DNA from 4 places in the Streptomyces sp. AM25 genome. Region 1 is predicted to be linked to each of the others. Evidence: riboswitches for the same ligand, from Rfam matches in the RefSeq annotation. Region 1 holds a riboswitch; each other region holds the start of a gene.
The links. A riboswitch is a leader RNA that binds a small molecule or an ion and turns the genes downstream of it on or off. The one in region 1 is predicted to bind cobalamin.
Positions count from the first base shown of each region.

Region 2: it holds a riboswitch for cobalamin, as region 1 does, so the genes downstream of both, nicT (Nickel transporter NicT) here and ACLHRZ_RS12535 (ribonucleoside-diphosphate reductase subunit alpha) in region 1, are expected to answer to the same signal.
Region 3: it holds a riboswitch for cobalamin, as region 1 does, so the genes downstream of both, metE (5-methyltetrahydropteroyltriglutamate--homocysteine S-methyltransferase) here and ACLHRZ_RS12535 (ribonucleoside-diphosphate reductase subunit alpha) in region 1, are expected to answer to the same signal.
Region 4: it holds a riboswitch for cobalamin, as region 1 does, so the genes downstream of both, mmsA (CoA-acylating methylmalonate-semialdehyde dehydrogenase) here and ACLHRZ_RS12535 (ribonucleoside-diphosphate reductase subunit alpha) in region 1, are expected to answer to the same signal.

Region 1 is NZ_JBKIWN010000008.1:197,372-202,947, forward strand. Features, by position in the region: gene ACLHRZ_RS12530 (ribonucleotide-diphosphate reductase subunit beta) at 1-803, opposite strand, end outside; gene ACLHRZ_RS12535 (ribonucleoside-diphosphate reductase subunit alpha) at 803-3,196, opposite strand; cobalamin riboswitch at 3,360-3,485, opposite strand; gene ACLHRZ_RS12540 (LLM class flavin-dependent oxidoreductase) at 3,754-4,803, shown strand; gene ACLHRZ_RS12545 (hypothetical protein) at 4,862-5,053, opposite strand; gene ACLHRZ_RS12550 (MerR family transcriptional regulator) at 5,050-5,576, opposite strand, start outside.
Region 2 is NZ_JBKIWN010000005.1:193,607-199,182, forward strand. Features, by position in the region: gene ACLHRZ_RS08365 (enoyl-CoA hydratase/isomerase family protein) at 1-175, shown strand, start outside; gene mmsB (3-hydroxyisobutyrate dehydrogenase) at 172-1,101, shown strand; gene ACLHRZ_RS08375 (enoyl-CoA hydratase) at 1,098-1,892, shown strand; gene ACLHRZ_RS08380 (ArsR/SmtB family transcription factor) at 1,879-2,241, opposite strand; cobalamin riboswitch at 2,322-2,498, shown strand; gene nicT (Nickel transporter NicT) at 2,531-3,661, shown strand; gene ACLHRZ_RS08390 (TetR/AcrR family transcriptional regulator) at 3,770-4,378, opposite strand; gene ACLHRZ_RS08395 (nuclear transport factor 2 family protein) at 4,469-4,897, shown strand; gene ACLHRZ_RS08400 (NmrA family NAD(P)-binding protein) at 4,894-5,576, shown strand, end outside.
Region 3 is NZ_JBKIWN010000002.1:441,766-447,341, forward strand. Features, by position in the region: gene ACLHRZ_RS03980 (TetR/AcrR family transcriptional regulator) at 1-411, shown strand, start outside; gene ACLHRZ_RS03985 (N-acetyltransferase) at 877-1,467, shown strand; gene ACLHRZ_RS03990 (SET domain-containing protein-lysine N-methyltransferase) at 1,454-1,942, opposite strand; gene ACLHRZ_RS03995 (hypothetical protein) at 2,595-3,116, shown strand; gene ACLHRZ_RS04000 (dihydrofolate reductase family protein) at 3,242-3,832, opposite strand; cobalamin riboswitch at 3,984-4,202, shown strand; gene metE (5-methyltetrahydropteroyltriglutamate--homocysteine S-methyltransferase) at 4,353-5,576, shown strand, end outside.
Region 4 is NZ_JBKIWN010000005.1:187,119-192,694, forward strand. Features, by position in the region: gene ACLHRZ_RS08345 (MmgE/PrpD family protein) at 1-741, opposite strand, end outside; gene ACLHRZ_RS08350 (short-chain fatty acyl-CoA regulator family protein) at 953-2,386, shown strand; cobalamin riboswitch at 2,545-2,715, shown strand; gene mmsA (CoA-acylating methylmalonate-semialdehyde dehydrogenase) at 2,931-4,430, shown strand; gene ACLHRZ_RS08360 (acyl-CoA dehydrogenase family protein) at 4,427-5,576, shown strand, end outside.

The DNA of each region.
Region 1 (5,576 bases):
GGCAGGCCCTCGCCGCACAGGTCACGGCCGAACTGCAGCTCGGCCTCGACGGCCTCCTCGAGCATGTCGGTGACCTGCTGCCGGAGTTCGTCGTCGAAGAGCTCGGGCTCCTCCTGGCGCACGGTGTCGACGACCTCGAACGCGAAGTTCATGTGCATCGTCTCGTCGCGGAACACCCAGTTGGTGCCGGTCGCCAGGCCGTGCAGCAGGCCGCGGCTGCGGAACCAGTACACGTACGCGAACGCGCCGTAGAAGAACAGGCCTTCGATGCACGCGGCGAAGCAGATCAGGTTGAGCAGGAAGCGGCGGCGGTCGGCCTTCGTCTCCAGCCGGTCCAGCTTCTCGACCTCGTTGATCCACTTGAAGCAGAACTGCGCCTTGTCGCGGATGGACGGAATGTTCTCCACCGCGTCGAACGCGGCGGCGCGCTCCTCCGGGTCGGGCAGGTAGGTGTCGAGCAGCGTCAAGTAGAACTGGACGTGCACGGCCTCCTCGAAGAGCTGCCGCGACAAGTACAGGCGCGCCTCGGGGGAGTTGATGTGCTTGTACAGCGTCAGCACGAGGTTGTTCGCGACGATCGAGTCACCGGTCGCGAAGAACGCGACCAGGCGGCCGATCATGTGCTGCTCGCCCGGCGAGAGCTTGGCGAGGTCGGCGACGTCGGAGTGGAGGTCGACCTCCTCGACGGTCCAGGTGTTCTTGATCGCGTCGCGGTAGCGGTCGTAGAAGTCCGGGTACCGCATGGGACGCAGGGTCAGCTCGAAGCCCGGGTCGAGCAGGTTCTTCTGGCGTTCGGCGGACATTACTGGCAGGCCTCGCAGGACTCGGGGTTTTCCAGGGAGCAGGCGATGGCGTCCGCGTCGGGCGCGGCCTGCTGCAGGGGGACGGGGGCGGACGCGGCGGTGGAGCCGGAGGCCGCGCGGGCGATGCGGGTCGCCGGGCGCGAACGCAGGTAGTACGTCGTCTTGATGCCCTGCTTCCAGGCGTACGCGTACATCGAGCTGAGCTTGCCGATGGTGGGCGAGGCCATGAAGAGGTTCAGCGACTGGCTCTGGTCCAGGTACGGCGTGCGGGCCGCGGCCATGTCGATCAGGGAGCGCTGCGGGACCTCCCAGGCGGTGCGGTACAGGTCGCGCACCTCCTGCGGGATCCACTTCAGGTCCTGGATCGAGCCGTTGGCATCGGTCATCGCGTCGCGCGTGGTGGAGTCCCACACGCCGAGCTGCTTCAGGTCCTCCACCAGGTAGGTGTTGACCTGGAGGAACTCACCGCTGAGGGTCTCGCGCTTGAAGAGGTTGGAGACCTGCGGCTCGATGCACTCGTAGACACCGGCGATCGAGGCGATCGTGGCGGTCGGGGCGATGGCGAGCAGCAGCGAGTTGCGCATGCCGGTCTTCGCGATCCGGGCGCGCAGGGTGTCCCAGCGCTCCGGCCAGGTGGCCGTGGCGTCCGCGTAGTGGTCGGGGTGCAGCACGCCGCGGGCGGTGCGGGTGGCCTCCCAGGCCGGGTGCGGGCCGTGCCGCTCGGCGAGGTCGGCCGAGGCCTCGTACGCCGCGAGCATGATGCGCTCGGAGATGCGGGTGGAGAGCGCCTTCGCCTCGGCGGAGTCGAAGGGCAGCCGCAGCCGGAAGAAGACGTCCTGCAGGCCCATCAGGCCCAGACCCACCGGGCGCCAGCGGGAGTTGGACGAGCCCGCCTGCTCGGTCGGGTAGAAGTTGATGTCCACGACGCGGTCGAGGAAGGTGACCGCCGTGCGGACCGTGCGGTCCAGCTTCTCCCAGTCCATCCCGCCGTCGGCACCCAGGTGCGCGGCGAGGTTGACCGAACCGAGGTTGCAGACGGCCGTCTCGCCGTCGTTCGTGACCTCGAGGATCTCGGTGCACAGGTTGGACGAGTGGACGACGGCGCCCGGCTCGGCGGTCTGGTTGGCGGTGCGGTTGGAGGCGTCCTTGAACGTCATCCAGCCGTTGCCGGTCTGCGCGAGGGTGCGCATCATGCGGGCGTAGAGCACACGGGCCGGGATCTGCTTGACGGCCTTGCCCTCGGCCTCGTACGTGCGGTACGCGGCGTCGAACTCGTCGCCCCACAGGTCGACCAGGTCGGGGGTGTCCGCCGGGGAGAACAGCGACCAGTCGGCGTCCGCCTCGACGCGGCGCATGAACTCGTCCGGAATCCAGTGCGCGATGTTGAGGTTGTGGGTGCGGCGGGCCTCTTCGCCCGTGTTGTCGCGAAGCTCCAGGAACTCCTCGATGTCCGCGTGCCAGGTCTCCAGGTAGACGCAGGCCGCGCCCTTGCGCCGGCCGCCCTGGTTGACCGCGGCGACGGAGGCGTCGAGGGTGCGCAGGAACGGCACGATGCCGTTGGAGTGCCCGTTGGTGCCGCGGATCAGCGAACCGCGGGAGCGGATGCGGGAGTAGGAGAGCCCGATGCCGCCCGCGTGCTTCGACAGCCGCGCGACCTGGTGGTAGCGGTCGTAGATCGAGTCCAGCTCGTCCAGCGGCGAGTCCAGCAGGTAGCAGGACGACATCTGCGGGTGGCGCGTGCCGGAGTTGAACAGCGTGGGGGAGGAGGGCAGGTACGAGAGCGTGCTGGTGAGCCGGTAGAGCTCGGCCACGTCCTCCAGGGCCCGGACGGAGCGGTCCTCGGCCAGACCGCAGGCGACGCGCAGCAGGAAGTGCTGCGGGGTCTCGATCACGTTGCGGGTGATCGGGTGCCGGAGCAGGTAGCGGCTGTGGAGCGTCCGCAGGCCGAAGTACCCGAACCGGTTGTCGGCACCGTCGGCGAGGGCGTTCTCGACGAGGGCGTCGAGCCGCTCGGCGTGCTCGGCCACGAACGCGGCGGTCTCGTCGGCGATCAGGCCCTCACGGTGCCCGACGGCGACGGAGGCGGAGAAGGAGACCGCGCCCTGGCCGGCCGCCTCCTCCCGGATGGCGAGGGTGAGCAGCCGCGCCGCGAGCCGCGAGTACTCCGGCTCCTCGGCGATCAGCCCCGCGGCGGCCTCGGTGGCCAGGGACCGCAGCTCCGCCTCGTCCGACCCCGGGTGCCGGCCGCGCAGCGCGGCGGCGGCGACCTTGCCGGGGTCGGTGGCGGGCAGATCGGCGGTGAGATCGGTCAGGGTGCGCAGCAGCGCGGTCCCGGGACCTCCGGTCTCCTCCGCAGTGGCTGCTGAGACCGGATCGGCGGGCGCGATGGTCACGTGTGGCTCTCCCTCGCTCGGCTGGTCGGCTGGGGCCGCTCGGGAGGCGCTCGACGGATCGCGTACCGGCACACTTCTTCGGGGCATGCCGGACAGCGCCCATCGGCCCAACCCGCGAGGCCCGGACGTGTTCGTCACCCATGCCGGGCCCTGGGACGGCTCGGACGTGGGCGCGCTGACGGCAGGTCCTCGGACTTGTGGAGCGCATATGCGCATACATTCACCGTTGCGGGACAGTTCCGGATTTCCACCGGATTCCCCTGCGACGACAGCGAGGACGAGCATACATCTAGTGCCGGGGGTCGGGAGCGCCCCCACATGTTGTGTCGGCGCGTCGTCGAGCGGTTGCGGAATGTGCTAACGGACGGGGGCGTTGGGAACCGTTGCGGAGGTGCGGTGGCGGCGCGGTGAGGGGGGTTCAGGGGGCTTCGGGAGGGGCCTCACGGTGGACCCAGGAGGGCCTCAGGAGGGCCGGAAACAGCCGGGGACCGCCCGAGGGCGATGGGGACCGGCGTGGGGCCTTGTCATGCCCCGCAGCCCGATGCAGGGTGCCACCCATGAGGTTCAGCTACGCAATGCTCCCCGACTACCCGGTCCACGAGTCGCTGGCTGCCATCCGTCTCGCCGACGAACTCGGCTTCCACGCCTGCTACGCCGCCGACGAGACCTGGCACAAGGACCTGTGGCAGCTGTTCGCCGTCGCTGCCGGCCGGACGCGTGCCCTGCGCCTCGGGCCCAGCGTCTCCCCGGTCCTGCTGCGCGAACCCGCCCTGATCGCCCAGGCAGTGGCAACCCTGGACGAACTGTCCGGCGGCCGCGCCGAAGTCGTGCTGTCCAGCGGCAACTTCGGACTGCTCGCCCAGCACGGCATCGCATCGGCCGGCAACCGCCCGCTGTCGCGGGTCAAGGAGGCCCACCACGTCGTCCGTACGCTCCTCGACCACGGCAGCATCACGTACCGGGGCGACTTCCACTCCTACGACGGGCTGTTCACCTTCGCCCGCCCCGTCCAGGCCAGAGTGCCGGTCAAGCTCGGGGCCATGCGCGGCCCGAAGTCGTTCGAGGCGGCAGGCGAACTCTCCGACGGCTGCCACCACGCGCTCGGCTACAGCCGTGAGGCATGCGAGTACGCCGTCCGGCACATCAGGGCCGGTGCCGAACGCGCCGGCAAGGACTGGACCTCGCTCGACATCGGCGCCTGGGTCGTCTTCGCCACGGGCCCCGACTCCGCGCAGGCCAAGGAGGCCGCGCGCAGCATGGTCGGCATCTACGCGTCCTCCATGCCGGAGGAACTGCTGCACCGCAACGGCGTCGACCCCAGCGCCCTCAAGCCCGTGATCGAGGCGATCGCTGCGGGCGACCTGGCCCGCGGCATCCAGCTCACCCCGCCCGCGGCAGCCGACCGGCTGTCCATCGCGGGCACGCCCGAGGAGTGCCTGGAGAAGATCCGTACGCAGATCGCCCCGGCAGGCGTGAACCACATGATCTGCGCTGTGACGGACCGGACACTGGTCAAGGCCTTCACGGGCCGCGACCTTCCGGACGTTGCCGACGTCCCTGCCCAATTGCGGCTCATCCACGAGCGGATCATGCCCGCGTTCGCGTGATCGCGTGATCCGGGTGTCGTCAGGCCGGTGCGGCGCGGCGCGAGTGGCCTCCGGCCGGTCACGTCCCGCTGCGTGCCGGACGCAGACGGACGAACGTAACGGCCGCGTGCACGGCGAGGGCGACCGGCACGGAGAGGAGGAGGCTCCACGGAGCGATGCCCAGTGCAGCGAGGAGGCAGAGGAACGGAACGGTCAGCAGGGTGGGGACCGTGGACAGCAGGGCGATACGGGTCCGGGCGGGACGGTTCATGACCGGGTCTGCTCCTCGGTGCTGCGGCGGGCGAGGTCCAAGTAGTCGGCGAGCGCGTGCCATTCGTCCGCAGAGGCGGCGGCAGCCGGATCACCCGACATGGCCGCCGGGTCCTCGTACCAGGCCGCCCGCACACCGGCGCCGATCCCCGCATCGCCGCCGCCGAACAGGGTGCTCAACTCGGCCATGCGGGCCACCAGCCGCCGGACCCTCCGGTCGGCGGGCGGAACCCCGTCGGCGCGGAGCCGCTCCGCCCTCCGGTACAGCTCGGGCCACTCGATCTCCAGGAGGTAGTGCATCGCGGGCCCGAGCGCCGCGGCCCGCGCCTCCAGCACCTGCATCTGCTCGTCGTCCAGATGTCGGCGCAGCGTGCGCTCGCCCCCGGGCCCCGTACCGCCGATCGCGCACAGCGCGTCCCACAGCACGCCGGTGCTCGGCGCGCGTCCGGCGTCGAGGGCGTCGCCGAGCTGCGCGAGCCGCTGCTGCAGGGAACCGAGCGCGGTGAGCGACGCCTCGACCGTCG
Region 2 (5,576 bases), on a different contig from region 1:
GGTCGAGGGCATCCGGGCCCAGGTCATCGACAAGGACCGCACCCCCAAGTGGTCACCCGCGACCCTCGCCGAGGTCACGGACGCGGACGTGGAACGCTTCTTCTCCCCGCTCGGCGAGCGCGAACTCCGGCTCGCCGGCGCCGGTTCGTCGCAGTCGCAGGAGGTGCCCTGGTGAGCAGCACCGTAGCCTTCATCGGTCTCGGTCATATGGGCGGCCCGATGGCTGCCAGCCTGGTCAGGGCCGGACACCGGGTACGCGGCTACGACCTGGTGCCCGGCCTGCTCGGCACGGCGGCCGACAGGGGTGTCGAAGCTGCTTCCTCGGCGGCGGACGCGGCCGACGGTGCCGACGTGGTCATCACCATGCTGCCCGCCGGCCGGCACGTCCTCGCCCTCTACCGGGACGAAGAGCTACTGGCCGCCGCCCGGCCCGGCACCCTGTTCCTCGACTGCTCCACCATCGACGTGGCCGATGCCCGAGCCGCCCACCAGGCTGCAACCGTCCTGGGCCACCGGGCACTCGACGCGCCGGTCTCGGGCGGGGTGACGGGCGCCGAGGCCGCCACCCTCACCTTCATGGCGGGCGGCGATGCGGACGCCTTCGCCGTGGCCGAGCCCTTGCTGTCCGCCATGGGCAGGAAGGCCGTGTACTGCGGGGCCGCCGGCGCGGGCCAGGCGGCCAAGATCTGCAACAACATGATCCTCGGTGTCTCGATGATCGCCGTCAGCGAGGCCTTCGTCCTCGGCGAGAGCCTCGGCCTGACCCACCAAGCCCTCTTCGACGTCGCCTCCACCGCCTCCGGCCAGTGCTGGGCCCTGACCGCCAACTGCCCCGTACCGGGCCCGGTCCCGGGCAGCCCGGCCGACCGCGACTACGCACCGGGCTTCGCCGCGCCCCTGATGGCCAAGGACCTCGGGCTCGCGGCAGACGCCGCCCGTGCGGGTGCGGTCGATGCCCAACTGGGCCTGCGCGCCGCGCAGATGTATGCCGAGTTCGCGGAGGGAGACGGAACCGGACAGGACTTCTCCGGCATCGTCCGGGCCATCCGCCGACGCTCCGCACCGCCCACCCACGAGTACGAGAACGGAACACCGGCATGAGCGACGACACCCCCGGCCACACGTACGAGACCATCCTCGTCGAGCGCAAGGGCCGCACCGCGCTCCTCACCCTCAACCGGCCCAAGGCCCTCAACGCGCTCAACCTTCAGGTCATGACCGAGGTCGTCGCGGCGGCGGAGGCGCTCGATCGCGACCCCGAGGTCGGCTGCATCGTCGTCACCGGCTCGGCGAAGGCCTTCGCCGCCGGGGCGGACATCAAGGAGATGCGGCCGCAGAGCTACATGGACATGTACCTCAGCGACTGGTTCACCGCCTGGGACCGGCTGGCCCAGGTCCGCACCCCCACGATCGCGGCCGTCTCCGGCTACGCGCTGGGCGGCGGCTGCGAACTCGCCATGCTCTGCGACATCCTCCTCGCCTCCGACACCGCCGTCTTCGGCCAGCCCGAGATCAAACTCGGCGTCATCCCCGGCATCGGCGGCTCCCAGCGACTGACCCGCGCCGTGGGCAAGGCCAAGGCCATGGAGCTGTGCCTGACGGGCCGCACCATGGATGCCGAGGAGGCGGAACGGGCGGGCCTGGTGTCCCGGATCGTCCCGGCCGACGACCTGCTCGCCGAGGCCCTGGCGGTCGCCGAGACCGTGGCGGGTATGTCCGCACCGGTCGCCATGATGGCCAAGGAGGCCGTCAACCGCGCCTTCGAGACCACCCTCACGGAAGGCGTGCGCTTCGAACGCCGCCTGTTCCACGCGGTGTTCGCCACAGCGGACCAGAAGGAGGGCATGACGGCCTTCGTGGAGAAACGCTCACCGGGCTTCACCCATCGCTGAACGTGGAGAGACGGCCGAGGAGTCCGGCGATCTCCTGATCGCAGAGACGGTAACGGACGATGCGGCCGTCCTTCTCGGCCACCACGGCACCGGCGGCACGCAGCAGACGCAGCGACTGGGACACGGCGGTGTCCCTGATGCCGGTGGCGAGGGCGAGGTCGGAGACGGCGATGGGCCCGGCCCGGTGCACGGCGAGCAGCAGGGCCAGCCGCCCGGGGTCAGAGAGCAGGGCGAACCGCTCCGACCAGGCGCGGACCCGTGCGAGGTCGCCGATGCCCTCGATGGCGTCGCAGACCGTGTGCTCGTCGATCGCGCTCCGGTGCGCACGCTCCGCGGGGATCAGATGCATGATCTCAGCCTTGCCCATTGCTGGGCAGAAAATCGATACCTGCATACCTTCGCAGTCTTGCAGGCGATGGTTCTCGGCCAATACCGTTTTTGCGCCGTGGTGTTCGGGAAGACCGGTGCGATGCCGGAGCGGCCCTCGCCACTGTGATCGGGAAGCCGGCGCACCAGCGGAAGGCCACGGGGCACCTCGCCCTGGAAGGCCGGTGCGGCAGCGTTCGACCCGTCAGCCAGGAGACCGGCCACGGCACCGCTCGACGACCATCCACGAGGTGCTGGAGAGGCTGCCCGAGATGACTCCGCCCCACAACCCTCCCCCGACCGCTGCCGAGGCCGTGGCCCTCCCCGCCACCCCGGTCCTCCGATGGGAACGCAAGGACTGGATACGCACCGGCGGCCTGATGGCCGTGATCGCCGCCCTCCACGTCGTCGCCTTCGGAATCCTGGTGGCCATGGTCGCCCCGCACCACTACACCGTCGGCAAGCAGGTGTTCGGCCTCGGCCTCGGCGTGACCGCCTACACCCTGGGCATGCGGCACGCCTTCGACGCCGACCACATCGCCGCCATCGACAACACCACCCGCAAGCTGATGGCCGACGGCAAACGTCCGATATCGGTGGGCTTCTGGTTCGCCCTCGGCCACTCCACCATCATCGTCGTCCTCGCCGCCCTCATCTCCGTCGGGGCCAAGGTCGCCGGCACGCTCACCAACGACAACTCCAGTGCCCACCAGACCCTCGGCGTGGTCAGCACCACGGTCTCCGGCGGTTTCCTCTACCTCATCGCCGCGCTCAACCTGATCTCCCTGGCAGGCATCCACCGCGTCTTCAAGGCCATGCGCGCCGGGCAGTTCGACGAATCCGAGCTGGAGAAGCACCTCGGCAACCGCGGGTTCCTCAACCGCATCCTCGGCCGCCTCACGCGCTCCATCACCCGTCCCGGCCAGATGTACCCGGTGGGCCTGCTGTTCGGCATCGGCTTCGACACAGCCACCGAAGTCACCCTGATGGTGATGGCGGGCAGCGGCGCCGCAGCCGGGCTGCCCTGGTACGCGATCCTGTGCCTGCCGCTGCTGTTCGCCGCCGGCATGAGCCTCTTCGACACCCTCGACGGCACGTTCATGAACTTCGCCTACCACTGGGCATTCTCCAACCCCGTCCGCAAGGTCTACTACAACCTCACCATCACCGGACTGTCGATCGCCGTCGCCTTCCTCATCGGCACCATCGAACTCATCGGCGTCCTGCACGACCAGCTCGCGCTCAACGACCCGGTCACCGACTGGATCTCCGGCATCGACCTCAACAACGTCGGCTTCATCATCGTCGGACTCTTCGTCGCAGTATGGGCCTGCGCCCTGGGCTACTGGCGCCTGGCCAGGGTCGAACGCCGCTGGCAACACCGACCGCCGACAGCACCCTGACACGACGCCGCGCACCCGGCACACACCTCACCGCAGCGCCCCTGGCGGACCGGACCGGCACCGAGTCCGCCACAGACACCGGATACACCGGAGACGGCTCGGCCGCTGTCAGCGGTCGGCGGCCGAGCCCCGGTGAGCAGGGGCGCCGAGGACCGTGGCGGTGAACTTCGCCAGTTGCTCCCGCAGTTCCTCGCGGGGCACCCCCCTGCAGCCGACCAGGTATTCGACGAGGTCGGCCCGGGTGGCGGCGAGCAGGGCGTGGGCGGCGAAGTCGCTGTCGGCCGGCCCCAGGACCTGCTCCAGCAACTCCCGGAGCAGGGTGTGCCACCGCTCGTACTGCTTCGTCGCGTACGGGCTGTCGGCGCCGGTCTTTTCCAGGGCGAGGGCGAGGTGGCGGTTGTCGAGCTTGAAGCACAGCACGGCATCGAGCAGGGCCGGCACCCGCGCCAGGGGCGGGGTGGCGGGCCCCAGGGGTGGCGGGCCCTGTTCGGTCGCGGTACTGACCGGTTCGAGGCGGGCTTCGTACAGCGCACGGATCAGCCCGGTGCGGTCACCGAAGGCGCGGAAGAGGGTGGCCTTGCCGACCCCGGCCGCGGCCGCGATGTCGGCCATGGTGACGCTGTCGGGGCTCTGGCACTGGGCGAACAGCACATCGGCGGCCGCAAAGACGGCTGCCCTGTTGCGCACGGCGTCCTTGCGCGGTCTGCGCTCGGTCACGTGACTCCTCCCTTGACGATACGGACCCCCGGTCCGTATCGTTCATTGAAGCGGACCAGTGGTCCGTATCGTACGGGACGGAGGAACCCCATGCCCACACCCGCCTCACCGGAAGTGCTCTACCGGCACAGCCTGCGCCTGCTCCTCGACAAGGACATTCCCGCCTGGGTCGGCCTGTGGGCCGAGGGCGGCGTCATGGAATTCCCCTTCGCGCCCCCGGGCCGACCCGGCCGGCTGGAGGGCCGCGAGGCCATCGCCGCCTACATGCGCGACTATCCCGATCACATCGACCTGCACGACTTCCCGCACCTGCACATCCACCGGACCACCCAGCCGGAGACCATCGTGGTCGAGATGCGCGGGGTGGGCCGCCTGGTCCGGACAGGAGCCCCCTTCGACATGACCTACATCGCCGTCGTGTCCGTTCAGGGCGGGCTCTTCACCTCCTACCGCGACTACTGGAACCCCCTCGCCGTCCAGGACCTCGGCCTGGACTTCGCCGGGAGCGCCGTCCGATGACCGACACCGGCACCATCCTGGTCATCGGAGCCACCGGCACCACCGGCAGCCGGACGGCCGCCCGTCTGATCGCCGCCGGCCACCGCGTCCGGGCCGCGAGCCGTCGGCCCGCCCCGCTGCCGGGTGCGGAAGCGGTCCGCTTCGACTGGTACGACCCGGCCACCTTCGACGACGCCCTCGCCGGATCCGACCGCGTCTACCTCGTCCCGCCGGTCGGCGATCCGGACCCCGCCACCGTCATGCTGCCCTTCCTCCACCGAGCACTCGGCGCAGGCGTCCGGCGTGCGGTACTGCTCAGTTCCTCGGCCATCCCCGAAGGCAGGCCGGGAGTGGGGGCGGTACACCAGGCCCTGCCCGGACTGTTCGACCAGTGGGCGGTACTGCGGCCCTCCTGGTTCATGCAGAACTTCACCGGCGCACACCTCCACGCCGACAGCATCCGCGAGGACGGCATCATCCTGACCGCGGCCGGGGCCGGCCGGGTCGGCTTCGTCGACGCCGACGACATCGCCGCCGTCGCCGTCCACGCCCTGACCGGAGACCACGCGCCCAACAGCGATCTGATCCTGACCGGACCGGAGGCACTCGGCTACGACGACATCGCCGCCATCCTCACGGAGACCACGGACCGGACCGTGCTCCACCGCCGGTTGACGTACGAGCAGATGCGGGACCGCCT
Region 3 (5,576 bases), on a different contig from region 1:
AAACGCGAGATCATCGGCGCCGTCGCCCTCGAAGGCGCCGCCGAGATGGCCATGGCGGTACGGGCCGCGGCCTCCGCGGCGGACGGCCCGCGCGAGCGGGTCACCGCCCTCGCCCGCACCTACCTCGACTTCGCCGCACGCAACTCGGCGGTCTACGACGCGATGTTCCAGCTCGACGGCGGCCTGGCGTTCGCGAAGGAGGACACCCCGGAGCCTCTGAAGGACGCCTTCGCCGCCCTGCTGGAGTGCCTCGGCGAGGTCGCCGGGGACGGCGTCCACCCAGGGCTGTTCACCGAGGTGTTCTGGGCGGCCCTGCACGGACTGGCCACCCTGACCCGGGCGCGACGGCTCCCGCCGGAGGACACCGAGCGCAGGGTGGAACTGCTGGTGGACCGGCTCGCCATGATCTGACACACCGCCCCAGCGGACACCGGCTGGTGGTCGCGCTCGGCGCGGGCCCGCCGGTCGATGGCCCGCTGTGCCTCCACCCTCTGGGCATCGCCCTCCTCCGGCGCGAGTGCTCGGCTGCCATGCGCAGCATCATCGTGAGGCTGCTCAGCGTCTCGGCCTCGCCGCCGTCCCCCGTCAGGCGCGAGTCGAGGCCGCGGTGCGCCCGGCCCAGGACCTCGGGCCAGGCACCGGTGGTTGCCGCCGGGCCGACCCCGGTCAACGGCGTCAGCCACAGGTCGGCGTGGGTGGGATGCGTCGCAGCGGCGACCTGCACGGACGCGTGGTGGCGAGGGCTGCGCCGAACAGTCGTTTCCGGCGCTCGGAGAGATTGCCGATCTCCCGGCTGTTGCTTCCGGAACCCCGCACGGCCCTGTGCCGCTGAGCCGTGCCTCCTGCGGGAGGCCACTGCGCGGGACACTGCCTTTCATGACCGACTGGGCCATCACCACACTCGGGCCGTACGACCGGCAGGCGGTCATGGAGGCCGTCGACCTGTTCGAGACCGTCCTGGGCCACGGCATGCTCACCGTCGACCAGGTCCTCGAGGAGCTGCGCACGGGGTCGCTGCTCTTTCTGACCGCGCACACGGGCAGGCCTGCCACGGTGGCGGGGGCGGCGATCGCCCGCGTTCTGCATGACGACGACTACCGCGAGTTCATCGCTCCCATGCCGCACGGAACGCTGCTCGCCGTCCCGCCCTCCGTGGACGGCCGCCGGATCGGCCAGCTGAATACCTTGGCCGTGGCCGAACCGATGCGCCGACGCGGCCTCGGCGGAGCACTCACAGCACGCAGCACCGCGTGGTTGCGTGAACGGTGCACCCAGGCGTACGTGATCTCCTGGCTGCACGACCGGCCGGGCCGCAGCGAGGGCCCGTTGAAGGCTCTCGGCTGGGAGCCGGTCACTGTCCTCCACGATTACTGGCTGCACAGCGGCTGGGACTGCTCCCGGTGCGGCCGTCCCTGCCACTGCCCGGGCATGTTGCTGCGCCTGCTCGGTACCGTCAAGGCGCCGTAGCCGCGTCCCGTGCGGCGACCAGCTCCCGGATGTGCGGGTTGAGGCGATACCGATCGAGTACGGCAGTAGGCACTCCCCGGGCTCCATGGATACGGCCCAGGCACCTTCGGCTTGCGCAGGCACACGTGAACGGAGTGGCCAAGGCCCACTCCGTGGACGGGTAGAAGAAGGTCAGCGCCTCCCCTGCCCTCATATTCCTGGCGGCGGTGACCGCCAGGGACCGGACATCCACATGGGTGCTCGGGTCGCAGGAATGGTTGAGGTAGGCCAGGGCGTCCAGGTTGTCGATGTGCCGGTCGACTGCGATCTGGATGGAAGTGCGCGAAGGACGAGCCCGGAACCGGGGTGTGCTGATCCGGGCCACCACATCGCCTTCATCGAGGGCAGCCCTGGTCACCAGACCGCGGCCCGCCCCGGGCTGATCAATGATCCGAAGAGTCGGCATGGCTCGATCACACCCCGAACCGTCCCGCATCGCACCTTCGAAGGACCGAACACGTCGGCGGGCCGCAGGCCACCGTGGCCCCAGGTCTTCTCCGGTCCGCGGGGCCGAGCCGACGGACTCGACGAGCTCGTGGTCCACGCACTGCTGATGGCTTTCTGGGGTTCAAGGGTGCGCCGCCCGGTCACCAGGCCGACGCCGACCTCTCCGAGCAGCAGGCCATCCGTGACATCCGCGAACTGGTCCGTCTCGGCCGGCTCGAAGCGCAGGGCCGGGCGCGATCCTGCTACTGCGCCCCTGGCCCCCGCAGGGCCCGTGCGCAGGACCGGATCCGCCAAGCCGTGGAGCTCCACGCCCCCGGACCTGACCGGCACCAGCAGAGGGGGCTCGGCGAGAACGTCTGCTCGCCGAGCCTCTCCTTGTATGTGCTGTGATACGGGCCGCCGATGCCGCTCGATCGAACCGTTTCCGTGCACGTGCCTCTCGGATGCCGGCGATGCAGGGCGTGCTCAGCGGAACTAAAAATGCCCTTTCTCCTCTCTCTAGAGTGAAGAGACTTCTGTGGCGGTTTGGGATGCATGGTGGGTGGGGTCGCGGCCCGGCGTGGCGGTGGCCTTGCCACCGTCAGGCACTGGCCCGGTCGGCCTGCGCGGTACCGCCTGCCACCCGGCGGAAAGGACGCGCAATGGAACAGGAGAGGCTGCGCAAGGGCACCCCAGTGCTCAGGTACGGCACGGCTCTGGCCCGGGATGTTGTCGTGGTGCTCCTGGCGGGCGGCGTCTCGGCGTGGATCGCTGTGGCCGGTGACGGGGACGGCCTCCACGTGACCGCCTGGAGCAGGCTGGCCTCCGGATACCTCCCTTACGCGGTGATCGTGTGTCTGCTCGGGGCCACCGCACCGACGGCGCTCAGTACGGTCATCCGCACGGCCGGATCCCAGCTGATCATGGTGTTCGGCTACTACACCTGGGGCCCCATGACCACGTTCGCGAACACCCCCACCAAAGCGGCCCACTACGCGGAGCAATGGACGCTGGTCGCCCTCACTGCCGTGCCCCTGACCGGCCTGGCCGCGTACGCGGCCAAGTGCCTCGTACGCCGCTGCGCAACGGCCCGTGCCACGCCGCCCCCGCTTCCCACGCCGACGCGCGAGAACCAGGGCCGGGCACACCACCGCGTTCCGGCGACCTCCGAAGACACGAGGTAGCAACTCCGTGCCGCTGAAGAACAGCCTTGCCTTTGCCGAGGGTTCGCCAGGACTTCGACCGGGGGTCTCGTTCTGGTCCAGGAAGGTCTGGAATGCGGTCGGCGGTGATTGCTGACAGAGCCAAGTTAAGGGGCCGGACGATAGGTGCACACGTGCGCGCCCGTGCCGCTGGTGACCGAGGAGACCAGTTCCAGGGTGCGCAGCACCCCGTCGTCGGTGAAGATCCGCTTGCCGCCGCCGAGGAGCACCGGCGTGATGATGAGCCGCAGCTCGTCGACCAGGCCCTCGCTCAGGAGGGTGCGGACGAGCGTGGGGCTCCCCATGACCAGCAGGTCCCCGCCGTCGGCCGCGTGCAGCTCGCGGATGCGGGCGAGGGCCTCGCCGCCGGGGATGCGCGTGGTGTTGTTCCACGTCAGCTCCGCGTCCCCCAGGGTTCCGGTCACGACGTACTTCGGGATGGCGTTCATCTGGTCGGCGAAGGGGTCGCCGGCCCGCTCCGGCCACGCCGCGGCCATCGTCTGCCACGTGCGGCGCCCGAACAGCAGCGCCTGCGTCCTGCCCATGATCTCGGTGATGGTCCCGCCCATCACCTCCGGGTCGAAGAACGGGTGCGACCAGCCGCCGTGGGCGAAACCGCCGTCGGTGTCCTCCTCGGCTCCGCCGGGCGCCTGTACGACGCCGTCCAGGCTCATGAACTCACTGACCACGATGCGCACGGGACTTCACTCCTCGTTCCTCGTATCCGGTCCGGGTGTGCCGGACGGCACGGCACGTGTTCGCGCCGTCGGGACGATCGTCGCACCGACCACTGACAATGCCGCGAAGCCATGACCCAAACCCACTGTTCAAGCACCGCGTCCCCGATCTAGGCTGGCGCGTGCAGCTGGTTCGCCCCTGTCCGCCAGGCAGGCGCGTCGCAAGAGGGAACCCGGTGGGAATCCGGGACTGCCCCGCAGCGGTGAGCGGGAACGACCGCCGTCATACGCACTGGGTCCGTGACGGGCCCGGGAAGCGACGGCCATTAGGTGTCTGCCCCCGGCAGACGTGCCCGTGAGTCCGAAGACCTGCCCGTTGCCCGCGCGCGACCGTTCGTGCGCGGAGATCCCGGTGACCTCGAGGGCGGGTCGGCGCACATACCGAACGGGCAACCCACCGCTGTGGTGCGGCCCGTCCGCCACCCCTTCGCGTTCTCGCCATGCTCCGGGATCCCGGAAGAAGCTCGCGAAGGAGAGTTCCGTGACCAGCAAGTCCGCAGCCGCGGCAGCACGCGCCACCGTGTACGGCTACCCCCGCCAGGGCCGGGGCCGTGAATTGAAGAAGGCGATCGAGGGTTACTGGAAGGGCAGTGTCGGCGCGGACGCCCTCCGGGAGACGGCCGCCGGACTGCGCCGCACCACCTGGCGGCAGCTCGCCGAGGTGGGCATCGACGAGGTGCCGACCGGCGACTTCTCGTACTACGACCACGTCCTGGACACCAGCGTCATGGTCGGCGCGATCCCCGCCCGGCACCGCGCGGCCGTCGAAGAAGACGCCCTGGACGGCTACTTCGCCATGGCCCGCGGTACCCAGGACGTGGCGCCGCTGGAGATGACCAAGTGGTTCGACACCAACTACCACTACCTGGTCCCGGAACTCGGCCCCGACACCGTCTTCACCACCGACTCCGCCAAGCAGGTCGCCGAGCTCAAGGAAGCCCTCGCCCTCGGCCTGGCCGCGCGCCCCGTCCTGGTCGGCCCCGTCACCTACCTCCTGCTCGCCAAGCCCGCGCCCGGCGTCGCACCCGGCTTCGAGCCGCTCACGCTCCTCGACCGGCTGCTGCCCGTCTACGCCGAGGTGCTGGCGGACCTCAGGGCCGCCGGCGCCGAGTGGGTGCAGCTCGACGAACCCGCCCTGGTCCAGGACCGCACCCCGGCCGAGCTGAACGCCGCCGCCCGCGCCTACCGTGAGCTCGGCACCCTCGCCGACCGGCCGAAGCTGCTGGTGGCCTCCTACTTCGACCGCCTCGGCGAGGCCCTGCCGGTGCTGGCCAAGGCCCCGGTCGAGGGTCTCGCCCTCGACTTCACCGGGTCCGCCGCCGCCAACCTCGACGACCTCGCCGCCGTCGGCGGCCTGCCCGGCAAGCGCCTCGTCGCCGGCGTGGTCGACGGCCGCAACGTGTGGATCAACGACCTGGAGAAGTCGCTGGCCACCCTCGGCACCCTCCTCGGCCTCGCCGGCCGCGTCGACGTCGCGGCCTCCTGCTCCCTGCTGCACGTCCCGCTCGACGCCACGGCCGAACGGGACATCGACCTGCAGATCGTCCGCTGGCTCGCCTTCGCCCGCCAGAAGACGGGCGAGATCGTCACCCTGGCCCGGGCGCTGGAGCGCGGCACCGACTCCGTCGCGGCCGAACTCGCCGCCAACCGCGCCGATCTGGCCTCCCGGGCGGGCTCCGCCATCACCCACGACCCCGCCGTGCGC
Region 4 (5,576 bases), on a different contig from region 1:
GCCCTCGTATACGGGCGAGGGGGAGGTTTCGCCGCGCATGGCCCGGTCGACGGCCTCGATGGCGGCCTTGCCGGCGAAGGCGGGTGCGAACGCCTTCCAGCTGGATATCTCACCCTTGCGGGACTGCCGGGTCGCGGTCGTGGTGTGCACCGCCTGCTGAACGGCCTGATGCACGACCTCGGTCGGCAGCCGGAGCAGGGCGCCGAGTCCGCAGGCGGTGGCGGCGCTGAGGTGGGCGACGTGGTCGATGCGGTGCTCGTGCAGGCAGATGCCCTTCACCAGGGCGACGTGGATCTCGTACGCGGCGACGATGCCGCGCAGCAGGTCGGCGCCTGTACGGCCGGCGTGCTGGGCGACGGCGAGCAGGGGCGGGATGTTGTCCCCGGGGTGGGAGTAGTCGGCTGCGAGGTAGGTGTCGTGGAAGTCCAGCTCGCGCACGGCCGTGCCGTTGGCCCACGCGGCCCACTCCGGGGAGACCCGGGCGCGGGTGCCGAAGACCGACGCTCCCACAGTGCTTGCCCGGTGGGCGGTGGCCTGGGCCCGTGCGACGGCGACCGGGCGGCGCAGCAGGGAGGCGACGGCCACCGAGGCGTTGTCGATGACCCGGTTGACGGCCATCGTGACGCTGTCGGCCTCCAGTTCCTCGGTGCCGGTGGCCACGGCCGCGAGCTTCCAGGCGAGTTGGTCCTCGCGCGGGAGCCGGTCGGCACTGGGGTGGACACGGACGTGGTGCTCGATCACGGGACTCCTCATGGGTGTCGGGCGGTCCTGCGGGGGCTGACGTGATCAAGACTGCCCGCGTGCGGCCCGCCGGGCCACCGCTCCAATCTGCGGAATCCGTACAGCACGGAGCTGCGAATCTGCGAAGACTGCGAATGCTGCGGATGCCGGGTTCGCAACTTCCCGGCCCTCCGGTACCGTTGCCCGACGGCTCGCGACGAGGAGGTGCGCCATGGCCCGGCGACCGGCCGACCGCAAGGTCTACGCCCACGCCAGACTGCGCCGGCTGCGTCGCGAACGAGGCATGAACCAGGTCGACCTGGCCCGCGCGCTCGGCATCTCCACCAGCTACGCCAACCAGATCGAACAGAACCAGCGCCCGCTGACCGCCCCGGTGCTGCTGCGGATCGCGGAAGTCTTCGGCGTCGACGCGGAGTTCTTCTCGGAGGCGGACGAGCACCGGCTCGCCGCCGACCTGCGCACCGCACTCGCCGACGAGGCGTGCGGGGTGTCGCTCCCCGCCGAGGAGATCTCCGAGGCCGCCCGCGACCAACCGGAGGTGGCCCGGGCCCTGGTCGCGCTGCACCGCCGCTACCGCGACACCGCCGAACAGGCCGCCGCCCTCGCTGCACCCGGGACGGGCGTCCCGCTGCCGCCCGCGGAGCCGCACGACGAGGTGCGGGACTTCTTCTACGCCCACCACAACCACTTCGGACCGCTGGACACCGCGGCCGAACAGACGGCCACCGCCATGGAACTGCGGCCGGGCCGGACCGCCGATCCGCTCACCGCGCGCCTCGCCGAATGCCACGGGGTCCGGGTGGTCCAGGCTGCGCCGGGCCGTTCGGCCGACGCCCGGCACTTCGATCCCGCCACCGGACTGCTGTTCCTGTCCCCCTGGCTCAGCGACGGTCAGCGTGCCTTCCAACTCGCCACGCAGCTGGCCCTGCTGGAGCACGCACCGCTGCTCGGCCGACTCGCCGACGCCGCCGACATGTCCTCACCGGAGTCGGCGGCGCTGACCCGCATCGGCTTGGCGAACTACTTCGCGGGCGCCCTGCTCATGCCGTACTCGGTCTTCCACACCGCGGCCGAGGAGGTGCGGTACGACATCGAGCTGTTGTCCGCACGCTTCGGCGTCGGCTTCGAGACCGTCTGTCACCGTCTGAGCACGCTGCAACGCACCGGTCACCGGGGAGTGCCGTTCTCGTTCGTGCGGGTCGACCGGGCCGGCAACATCTCCAAACGGCAGTCGGCGACCGACTTCCACTTCTCCCGCCTCGGCGGCACCTGCCCGCTCTGGACGGTGTACGAGGCGTTCTCCGCACCCGGGCGGATACTGACCCAGGTCGCCGAAATGCCCGACGGCAAGCGGTACTTCTGGATCGCACGGACCATCACCCGGGGTGGCTTCGGCCACCATGCCCCGCGTGCCGACTTCGCCGTCGCGCTCGGCTGCGAACTGCGGCACGCGCACCGGCTCGTCTACGCCGAGGGCATCGCCCTGGACGACCCCCGCGCAGCGACACCGATCGGCCTGGGCTGCCGGATCTGCGAACGGCGCAACTGCGCACAGCGGGCCCGGCCACCGGCCGGCGGCCGGCTGGCCATCGACCCGGACCGGCGCACGTATGTGCCGTATCAGGTGGAGAGCAGCAGCCTGTGACCGCGCCGGGCCCGTGCGCCCGGCATGTTTTGCATCTCGGTCCGGGTGAAGGCGACCCAGCACACCGTGCGGCCCTCTCCGTGGCGCGGCGAACCCACTGGGCGCGCCCCCGGACAAGGCGCTTGAGGGGTGGACTTACTAGGACGTCCAACTATATGTTCGTGACCAAGGCCCGCGGTGCAGGGAAGCCGGTGTGAATCCGGCACGGTCCCGCCACTGTGACCGGGGAGTGTGCCGTCGAGAGCACGCCACTGACGCGATGCGTCGGGAAGGCGGGCGGCACGCGGTGATCCGGGAGTCAGGATACCGGCCGCGGGATGTTCCGTGTTGTCCACGAGGATGGAGCAGACACGCATGGCACCGGTCCGCACCCACGACCCCGGTGATCCGGCGGAGCACGACGCGGAAACGACCGCGCATCCGTAACGCTCCTACGGCTCTCCCGCCTTCGCGTCCCACGGCTGCCCTCGCGGCGCACCTCACCCGGTGCCGCCGTCGGCCTGCCGTGCCGTCCCCGGATCCCACCTACGGGAGCAGGTTGTTCATGATCCACGAACTCACCCATTTCTTCGGCGGCAAGCGCGCACCCGGGATATCGGGGCTCTTCGGCGATGTCCACGACCCCAACACCGGCACGGTGCAGGCCAAGGTGCCCCTGGCCGGGCGCGAGGAGACCACGGCCGCGATCACCGACGCGGCATCGGCACAGGCGGAGTGGGGCGAATGGAATCCACAGCGCCGCGCCAGGGTCCTGCTGAAGTTCCTCCAGATCGTCGAAGGCGAACGGGACGCCCTGGCCCGGCTGTTGTCCGACGAGCACGGCAAGACCATCGCCGATGCACATGGCGACGTCCAACGCGGTCTCGAAGTCGTCGAGTTCGCCGCCGGCATCCCGCACCTGCTCAAAGGCGAATTCACCGACAACGCGGGCACCGGCATCGACGTCCACTCACTGCGCACGCCCCTGGGCGTCACAGCGGGCATCACTCCGTTCAACTTCCCCGCGATGATCCCGCTGTGGAAGGCGGCACCCGCGATCGCCTGCGGCAACGCCTTCGTCCTCAAGCCGTCCGAGCGCAACCCGTCCGTACCGCTGCGCCTCGCGGAGCTCTTCCTGGAGGCGGGGTTGCCGCCGGGGGTGCTCAACGTCGTCAACGGCGGCAAGGAAGCGGTCGACACGCTGCTGGAGGACCCCCGCGTCCAAGCCGTCGGCTTCGTCGGATCCACCCCGATCGCCGCGCACCTCTACGCCACCGCCGCCGCGCACGGCAAGCGTGCCCAGTGCTTCGGCGGCGCCAAGAACCACATGATCGTGATGCCGGACGCCGACCTCGACCAGGCCGTGGACGCCCTGATCGGCGCGGGCTACGGCTCCGCGGGCGAGCGCTGTATGGCCATCTCGGTCGCCGTGCCCGTCGGCGAGGAGACGGCGAACGCCCTGGTCACCAAGCTCAAGGAACGCATCGGCACGCTGCGCATCGGCCGCTCCGACGACCCGGAGGCCGACTTCGGCCCGCTGGTGAGCCGCGATGCGGTCGACCGCGTACGCCGCTATGTGGACATCGGCACCACGGAGGGCGCCGAACTCGTCGTCGACGGACGCGGATTCGTTCTGCCCGGCCACGAGAACGGGTTCTTCGCCGGGGCGTCCCTCTTCGACCGCGTCACCACAAGCATGCGGATCTACCGGGAGGAGATCTTCGGCCCGGTGCTCTGCATCGTCCGCGCGGCCGACTACGAGGAGGCCGTGCGCCTGCCGAGCGAGCACCCGTACGGCAACGGCGTGGCCATCTTCACCCGCGACGGGGACACCGCCCGGGACTTCACCCGCCGGGTGAACACCGGCATGGTCGGCGTCAACGTACCGATCCCGGTGCCGGTCGCCTACCACACCTTCGGCGGCTGGAAGCGCTCCGGCTTCGGCGACCTCAACCAGCACGGCCCCGACGCCATCCGCTTCTTCACCCGCACCAAGACCGTCACCTCGCGCTGGCCCTCCGGGGTCAAGGAGGGCGCGAGCTTCACCCTCCCCACGATGGGATGACGGCGATGACTGACACCCTGCTCTCCGAGGACCAACTCGCCCTTGCCGAGACGGCCCTGGACTTCGCCCAGGAACACCTCGCCCCGCATGCCGTCGCCTGGGACCGGGCCAAGCACTTCCCCGTCGACACCCTGCGCAAAGGAGCCCAGCTCGGCCTCGGCGGCATCTACGTCCGCGAGGACTCCGGGGGCTCCGGCCTGATCCGCTCCGACGGAGTCGTCGTCTTCGAAGCGCTGGCCACCGGCTGCCCGTCCATCGCCGGCTATCTGTCGATCCACAACATGGTCGCGTGGATGATCGACCGCTACGGCGACCAGAACCAGCGCGTCCGCTGGCTTCCCGCACTCTGCTCCATGGAGTCCCTGGGCAGCTACTGCCTCACCGAACCCGGCGCCGGCTCGGACGCCTCCGCGCTGCGCACCCGTGCCGAGCACAAGGGCGACCACTATGTCCTCACCGGCGTCAAGCAGTTCATCTCCGGCGCGGGAACGTCGGACCTCTACCTCGTGATGGCCCGCACCGGCGAGGCCGGGCCGCGCGGCATCTCGGCCTTCGTCGTACGGCACGACGACGCGGGCCTGTCCTTCGGCCCCGACGAGAAGAAGATGGGCTGGAACGCCCAGCCCACCCGCCAGGTGATCCTCGACGGCGTCCGCATCCCGGCCGACCGCCGCCTGGGCGCCGAGGGCGACGGCTTCCGCATCGCCATGAACGGCCTCAACGGCGGCCGGCTCGGCATCGCCGCCTGCTCCCTCGGCGGCGCGCAGAGCGCCCTCCACCACAGCCTGACCCACCTCAGGGACCGGGAGGCGTTCGGGGCACCGCTGCTGGACGCCCAAGCCCTGCAGTTCAGGCTGGCCGACATGGCGACCGAACTCACCGCGGCCAGGGCGCTCGTGCGACAGGCGGCGAACGCCCTGGACCGGAAGCTGCCACAGGCGGCGCAGCTGTGTGCGATGGCCAAGCGGTTCGCCACCGACACCGGCTACACGGTCGCCGACCGGGCCCTCCAACTCCACGGCGGCTACGGCTACCTCAGCGAGTACGGCATCGAGAAGATCGTCCGCGACCTGAGGGTGCACCGGATCCTGGAAGGAACCAACGAGATCATGCAACTGATCGTGGCCCGCGAGCTGACGGGGGCCG